Aliamphritea hakodatensis: one gene and its partner. The protein of the gene in region 2 interacts with the protein of the main gene of each other region in a pairwise test. Links are inferred from orthologs where the notes say so. Each region holds a gene or a part of one and is shown on either strand. Other genes may lie near its edges.

Evidence for each region. The genes of interacting proteins can lie anywhere in the genome.
Region 1: the proteins of gyrB (region 2) and gyrA interact in binary tests that used the Escherichia coli proteins (3 or more experiments, as listed by UniProt). The link is inferred for Aliamphritea hakodatensis from one-to-one orthologs.

What each region holds. Positions count from the first base shown.
Region 1 is NZ_AP025281.1:1,233,480-1,237,365, forward strand. Bases 1-3,228 are described here. They hold gyrA (DNA gyrase subunit A), read left to right. Parts: upstream 1-385; coding sequence 386-3,028; downstream 3,029-3,228. Other genes in these bases: ubiG (bifunctional 2-polyprenyl-6-hydroxyphenol methylase/3-demethylubiquinol 3-O-methyltransferase UbiG), read right to left, coding at 1-107; serC (3-phosphoserine/phosphohydroxythreonine transaminase), read left to right, coding at 3,166-3,228. Also shown: more of serC, read left to right, coding at 3,229-3,886. UniProt on the Escherichia coli protein: A type II topoisomerase that negatively supercoils closed circular double-stranded (ds) DNA in an ATP-dependent manner to maintain chromosomes in an underwound state.
Region 2 is NZ_AP025281.1:3,871-8,298, forward strand. Bases 1-3,112 are described here. They hold gyrB (DNA topoisomerase (ATP-hydrolyzing) subunit B), read left to right. Parts: upstream 1-400; coding sequence 401-2,824; downstream 2,825-3,112. Other genes in these bases: recF (DNA replication/repair protein RecF), read left to right, coding at 1-404; PCI15_RS00025 (BrxR family helix-turn-helix transcriptional regulator), read right to left, coding at 2,945-3,112. Also shown: more of PCI15_RS00025, read right to left, coding at 3,113-3,838; PCI15_RS00030 (DUF3892 domain-containing protein), read left to right, coding at 4,423-4,428. UniProt on the Escherichia coli protein: DNA gyrase negatively supercoils closed circular double-stranded DNA in an ATP-dependent manner to maintain chromosomes in an underwound state.

The DNA of each region.
Region 1 (3,886 bases), 1.2 Mb from region 2 along the record:
GGTTTGAATTCGCTTTCTTTATCCCACCACCGGCTGGCAAGTTCTTCGAATTTAGCGATCTCTTCAGGATCGATATTCGCGGAGTGCTGGTTGTTTGTGTCGCTCATAGTCGTGGCTGACCGTCGGTTAAAAAATATTGGCGGGGATTTTAGCATTGCAGTCAGGATGAATACAAAAAGCTTTCTCTGTGAGGCGCAGGGAGCCTTAAAAAACTACAGAAATACATTGTAAAGAACAGAGCGATCAGGTATGGCTCAAGGTCTTAATTTTGCGGGATTATTGCTGCATATTTATGGTATACTTCGGCGGTTCTGATCAGGGGTGTAGCTGTATACTCTGATCCATTAATTCTCAGCAGTCTGATTCAAGGATAGCCAAAGCTATTATGGGTGATTTAGCCAGAGAAATTCTGCCAGTTAACATCGAAGATGAACTGAAGCAGTCGTATCTTGATTACGCCATGAGTGTAATCGTGGGACGTGCCTTACCTGATGTCCGTGATGGCCTGAAACCGGTGCATCGTCGGGTGCTGTTTGCCATGAGCGAACTGGGTAATGACTGGAATAAAGCATATAAAAAGTCTGCCCGTGTGGTTGGTGATGTAATCGGTAAATACCATCCCCATGGTGACAGTGCGGTATATGACACCATTGTACGGATGGCACAGCCGTTCTCCATGCGCTATATGCTGGTTGATGGTCAGGGGAACTTTGGTTCCGTTGACGGCGACTCGGCGGCGGCAATGCGTTATACCGAAATACGCATGGCGAAAATTTCCCATGACTTACTGGCGGACCTGGACAAAGAAACCGTAGATTTCGTTCCGAACTATGACGGAACCGAACAGATACCGGAAGTCTTACCGACCCGTGTGCCGGCCCTGCTGGTTAACGGTTCTGCAGGTATCGCGGTGGGTATGGCGACAAATATTCCGCCACACAGCCTGTCCGAAGTAGTTCGTGGCTGTATTGCGCTGATCGATAATCCGGATCTGTCCATTGATGAGCTGATGGAATTTATTCCGGGGCCTGATTTCCCGACCGGTGCCATTATTAATGGCCGTGCCGGAATCCTGCAGGCTTACCGTACCGGGCGTGGACGTATCTATATCCGTGCCAAACACCATATTGAAGAAAACGAGAAGAACGGTAAAGAGTCGATCATCTTTACTGAAATTCCGTATCAGGTGAACAAAGCCCGGCTGATTGAAAAGATCGCTGAGCTGGTAAAAGAAAAGAAACTTGAAGGTATAACCGAACTGCGTGATGAGTCCGATAAGGACGGCATGCGGATCGTGATTGAGTTGCGCCGTGGTGAAGTGGCAGAAGTTATTGTTAATAACCTGTTCGCCCAGACTCAGCTGCAGAATGTGTTCGGTATCAACATGGTTGCGCTGGTTGATGGTCAGCCGCGTACGCTGGATCTGAAGTCGATCCTTGAGTGCTTCGTTCGCCACCGCCGTGAAGTTGTTACCCGCCGTACGGTTTACGAGTTACGTAAAGCCCGTGAGCGTGGACATATCCTTGAAGGTCTGGCGATTGCGCTGGCGAACATTGATCCGATCATTGAGCTGATTAAGAGCTCGCCGACCCCCGCGGAAGCTAAAGAACGCCTGCTGGCAAGCTCCTGGGAGCTGGGTGATGTAACAGCCATGCTGGAGCGTGCCGGTGAAAACGCCTGTCGTCCGGAAGATCTGGAACCTCAGTATGGTATGCGCGACGGTCAGTACTTCCTGTCACCGGTACAGGCGCAGGCAATTCTGGAATTGCGTTTACACCGTCTGACCGGGCTTGAACATGACAAGCTGATCGGCGAATACCGTGAGCTGCTGGAAAAAATTGCTGAGTTGCTGGAAATTCTGAACAGCGCCGAGCGTCTGATGGAAGTTATCCGTGAAGAGCTTGAAGCAATTGTTGAGGAATACGGTGATGAGCGCCGCACTGAAATCACAGCATCCCAGCAAGATCTGACCGTTGCTGATCTGATCACTGAAGAAGATATGGTTGTAACCATTTCTCACGGTGGTTATGCCAAAACCCAGCCACTGACGATGTATCAGGCCCAGCGCCGGGGTGGTAAGGGTAAATCTGCAACAGCGGTTAAAGATGAAGATTTCGTTGAAAAGCTGCTGATCGCCAGCACCCACGATACGATTTTATGCTTTACCAACTTCGGCAAGGTTTACTGGCTGAAAGTCTATGAAATTCCGCCGGCAAGCCGCGCCGCCCGTGGTCGCCCGGTGGTGAATATCCTGCCTTTATCTGAAGGTGAGCGGATTACCACGATTCTGCCGGTGAATGAATACGCAGATGATCACTATGTGTTCATGGCAACTGCTGCGGGTACCGTTAAGAAAACGCCGCTGGAGAACTTCTCCCGTCCGCGTTCTTCCGGTCTGATTGCGCTTGCACTGGATGAGGGTGACTCTCTGGTGGGGGCTGCAATTACCGATGGCACCGCTGAAGTAATGCTAATGTCCAACCAGGGTAAGTCTATTCGCTTTGCAGAAGGTGATGTGCGTCCGATGGGACGTACAGCCCGTGGTGTCCGTGGTATTAAACTTGCCGATGAGGCTCATGTCATTGCCCTGATCATTCCTCAGGAAGGTGGCCGGATTCTGACAACCAGTATCAATGGCTTTGGTAAGCAGACGCTGGTTGATGACTTCCCGACGTATGGTCGTGGCGGTCAGGGTGTTATTGCTATGCAGTGTACTGAGCGAAACGGTGATCTGGCCGGTGCAGTGCAGATGTTTGAAGGCGATGACGTCATGCTGATCAGTGATAAAGGTACGCTGGTGCGGACCCGCAGTGATGAAATTTCAGTGCTGGGCCGGAATACACAGGGCGTACGTGTTATCCGGATTGCTGAAGATGAAAGCCTGGTCGGTATTGCGCGTATTGACGAGCCTGAGAGTGATGAGCTTGAAGGTGAGGTGCAGGATGCTGCGGGTGACGGTGAAGCGGTTGCTGATACCGAGCCGGCAACGGATGCACCGGCTGATTCGTCTGAGAACGATGAAGCATAATATCTGACAGATCAAAATGTGCGGCTTAAGCCGCACATTTTATTTTAGGCAGATACTTAACAATGAGGCCGTAAAGGCCCTTAAAAGGTCTCAGAGAAGATCCTTCGGAAACAGTGTAAAGAATTGTAATCATGACCATGACACGCAAATTTAATTTCAGCGCCGGTCCGGCGGCATTGCCTGAAGATGTTCTGCTTCGGGCGCAAACAGAATTACTTGACTGGCAGGGAATGGGGCTGTCGGTAATGGAAATGAGTCACCGCAGCCCTGAGTATGTTGGGGTGGCGAAGAAGGCTGAGCAGGATTTGCGTGACCTGATGGATATTCCTGATAACTATCAGGTACTGTTTATGCAGGGTGGGGCAACCAGCCAGTTCAGCATGATTCCGATGAATTTAATGGGCACTAAAACAGGTGCGGATTATATTAACACCGGTGACTGGTCGTCTAAGGCCATTAAAGAAGCCCGACGTTATATAGACGTTAACGTTGCAGGCAGTGCCGAAGATTCGAACTTTACCGGTGTTCCGGCACAGGATGAGCTTAAGCTTGATCCGGATGCCGCTTATGTGCATTACACGCCCAACGAAACGATCCGCGGTGTGGAGTTTGACTACATCCCGGAAACCGGCGATGTGCCGCTGGTGGCTGACATGTCGTCGAATATTTTGTCTGCCCCTGTGGATGTGAGCCGCTTCGGGATGATTTATGCCGGTGCTCAGAAAAATATAGGCCCGGCAGGTTTGACCGTTGTTATCATTCGCGATGATCTGTTGCAGGCCCCTGTTGATAAAACGCCGACACTGTTCAGCTATAAAGCCATTGCTGACGCAGACTCCATGCTGAATACACCGCCGA
Region 2 (4,428 bases):
CCGTGCTGGCCGATAATTTAGTGCGGGACCGGAAACAGGGTTTTACCAGTGCCGGGCCGCAGCGGGCTGACCTGAGGGTTAAGGCCGACGGACATAATGCTGCAGAACGGCTTTCCCGGGGCCAGAAGAAGATTGTTGTCAGCGCATTAAAGCTGGCACAGGGTGCATTATTTTATAAGCTCAACAGCCGGGCCTGTGTTTATCTGATTGATGATTTACCGTCCGAACTGGACGAGCAGCACAGCCGGTTGTTTTGCAGCTACTTAGAAAAAACCAGTAATCAGTGTTTTATCACCTGTGTGGATAAAACAACATTGAGCGAGTTTTGGTCTCAGGAGACTCAGGTGAGTTTCCATGAGATACACCAGGGTGAATTAGTCACCCAGCATCAGGAGAGTTTATGAGCGGCGAAAATCAGGATTACGATTCTTCCAGTATTAAGGTCTTAAAGGGCCTTGATGCGGTTCGCAAGCGCCCGGGTATGTATATCGGCGATACCGATGACGGTAGCGGCCTGCACCACATGGTGTTTGAAATCGTGGATAACTCCATCGATGAAGCACTGGCCGGCTACTGCAGTGAAATCAAGGTCATTATCCATGCTGATGAGAGCGTCAGTGTATCGGATAACGGCCGGGGTATTCCGACAGATATCCACGAAGAAGAAGGTGTTTCTGCCGCTGAAGTTATCATGACCGTGCTGCACGCCGGTGGTAAGTTTGATGACAACTCTTATAAGGTATCCGGTGGCCTGCACGGTGTAGGTGTATCCGTTGTAAACGCCCTGTCTTCCAAGCTGAAGCTGACCATCCGCCGTAACGGTGACGTGCATGAACAAACTTACCGTCACGGTGAGCCTGACGAGCCGCTGAAGGTTGTTGGCCAGACAGACACATCAGGTACGCTGTGCCGTTTCTGGCCATCTGAAGACACCTTCAAGAACATCGAATTCAAATTTGACCTGCTGGCCAAGCGTTTACGTGAGCTGTCGTTCCTGAACTCCGGCGTGGCTATTCGTCTGATAGACGAGCGTTCCGGTGATGAAGAACTGTTTGCCTATGAAGGCGGTCTGGGATCCTTCGTTGAATTCCTGAATAACAACAAGTCTCCGATCAACAAAATGTTCCACTTTAACACCACCCATGAAAACGGTGTGGGTGTGGAAGTGGCCATGCAGTGGAATGACAGTTTCCAGGAAAGCATTCACTGCTTTACCAACAACATTCCACAGCGTGATGGCGGTACTCACTTATCGGGTTTCCGTACTGCGCTGACCCGTGGTCTGAACACCTACATTGAAAGCGAAAAGCTGAACAAAACCGGCAAAACCAGCACCACTGGTGATGACTGCCGTGAAGGTCTGACGGCCATTATCTCGGTTAAAGTGCCAGATCCGAAGTTCTCTTCTCAGACCAAGGACAAACTGGTTTCATCCGAGGTGAAAACCGCGGTTGAGCAGGCAATGTATGAACTGCTGAACGACTTCCTGCAGGAAAACCCGCAGGACGCCAAAGCCGTTGTTACCAAGATGATCGATGCGGCCCGGGCCCGTGAAGCGGCGCGTAAAGCCCGTGAAATGACCCGCCGTAAAGGTGCACTGGATATCGCCGGCCTGCCCGGAAAACTGGCGGACTGCCAGGAAAAAGACCCGGCACTGTCTGAAATTTACCTGGTGGAGGGTGACTCCGCTGGCGGATCAGCCAAGCAGGGCCGTAACCGTAAAACCCAGGCCATTCTGCCGCTGAAGGGTAAAATCCTGAACGTTGAGAAGGCCCGTTTTGACAAGATGCTGACCTCTGCCGAAGTCGGTACCCTGATCACTGCACTGGGTACGGGTATTGGTCGGGAAGAATTCAGCGCCGATAAGCTGCGTTATCACCAGATTATCATCATGACCGATGCCGACGTGGATGGTTCGCACATCCGTACCCTGCTGCTGACTTTCTTCTTCCGTCAGATGCCTGAGATCATTGAGCGTGGCCATGTCTATATTGCCCAGCCGCCGCTGTATAAGATCAAAAAAGGTAAGCAGGAACAGTACCTTAAAGACGACGATGCACTGGATAACTATCTCTTGCAGGGCGCGATGGACGGTGCTTCTATGCACGTTAACGCCGATGCGCCGGGCATTACCGGCACCGCACTGGAAGACATCGTATCCCAGTATCGTAACGTCGACCGTATGATTGCCCGCCTATCCCGGGTGTATCCTGAGCCGATCCTGCGCCAGATGGTGTATACGCCGCGTCTGGAAGTGGCGGACATGCGTGATGACCAGAAGGTATCTGAATGGATTGATCAGGTCTGTGACGGCCTGGGTGACACACTGGATGGCGGTGACGTATACACCAGCGGTGCACACGAAGATAAAGAGCATGAAGGTACTTTCTTGCCAGAAGTAAACGTATTACAGCACGGCGTCAGCAGCCAGTATCTGTTCGATCAGACCTTCTTCGAATCGAAGGACTACGCAGCGCTGACCGCGCTGGGCGACACCCTGAACGGCCTGCTGGAAGAAACTGCTTACTTCAAGCGTGGCGAACGTACCCTTGAAACTACTGACTTCCCGCAGGGCCTGAACTGGCTGATGGACCTGTCGAAGCGTGGCCATAGCATCCAGCGCTATAAGGGTCTGGGTGAGATGAACCCGGATCAGCTGTGGGAAACTACTATGGATCCGGAAGTACGTCGCATGCTGCAGGTTACCATCGACGATGCCATTGGTGCCGACCAGCTGTTCACCACCCTGATGGGTGACGAAGTGGAACCACGCCGGAACTTCATTGAAACCAACGCCCTGAACGTATCCAACCTGGATTTCTGATGGGTTTTGTCAAATCTCATTTGAGATGAAATGCTGTCTCATAATTGTGAAACGGCGTCTCATTTAGAATGAAACGAAAACTAAAAAAGCAGCCTTATGGCTGCTTTTTTATATGAAGATTTATACATGAGAAAGACACATTTCTCGATTCTTCAGATAGAAGTTATAGTATTCGTTATTTTCAGTTGTAGTTTTTTCTCTAGTATCAATGAACCAGCGGCGTTTCAATATCCACAGTAATGCTGCACGTTCAGTTAGTATTAGCTCATTACTGTCAGCTGACATGCCGAAGTCTTTTCGTACGGACTTCCTTTGATCTTCAGTTAAATTCGGATGCAGAGTTAAGACTAGTGGAATTTTTTCATTCCACGCACTATCAGCAGCCAAAGACTCATGTGGTTTCTGCTTGTTTTCAACGTCTAGTTCATTAATTAATGTAGTCCGACTGAAGTTGAAGTTTTTAAACTTGTCAGGACGTTGCTCGCAGCGTTGATAGCCTCGAAATATCCAGTAGCGGCCATCAAATAAAAGGCTCAATGGTAAAATTTCACGTTTCTTGTGGTTGTTGCTATTGCTAGAGATATAGTGGCACTCAATCGCTGAAGCGTTGAACATCGCACGAGTTATCTTAGCAACATCTTCCCTTTCCAATACATTCGTTAATGCGCCAATTCGGGCATAAGGCAGTACTGGGTTATCGATTAGCTTGTTTTTATTAAAACCATGAGAAAGCATACCTAATGCCACCACTGGATCTATATTGATCAAGGGCTGAAAAGATTCAGTAATGACGTTCACTTTTCGTGAAGGGTCTCGATAAAGGTTTTTCGGTCTTAGCTTTATGTAGTCAGAGAGTAGTCGTGAGGCTGAAGCGTCGGCTAATCCGAATGCAATATTGAGATCATTGCGCTTGATAGATCCTGTGAAGTGCACCTTAAAGTCTATGTATGCCAGCCTTTCAGCCTTGTTTCCGGCAATATTCTGTAGCTCTAGATAGCTAAGAGATGTATCCATGATAGTTGCATCTTTACTTATTGTTAGAGGTTCAAATTATACATTAGGTATACTTTTAAGCAATATGCGTATCATAATGATATGTGAATGCGTGTTGTAATCGATACGCATTGGTGTGGTATACTACACGTGTTTGTTTTCAAATATGGTTGCATATTTTTTGAGCGGAATTATACTCGATCTATATCTAGTGTGTTTAGGCAGATTATTACACCATATAGTGGTGTTTGGAGAAGTAATGAAGAAGGGTAATAGAGAGTAAGTTAGGGTAACTAGCAGTAGGATGCTAGATACCCTTAGTAAGGCAACCAAAAGCATGTAGGAATGCTTTTGGAGGGTTGTATAACAGAGGTCTACAGCCCCAAGAGTTATACGAAGCGATACACTTCCAGATTAACTTTTGTTGCTTTGCTTTACAAGAACCTCTTAATCAAAAGAAAGAGGTGCTTTTATGAAAAAGCTTAAAGTTGTGCGTGTCACTACTTATCCTCGCTTTCGCTTTGGACGTTGGGAACAAGTACGTACCCATTGGCGCTCCCTTCCGCGATAGCACTTTGATTTTCATTTCTAAGTGAAGTGAAGCAATGTCT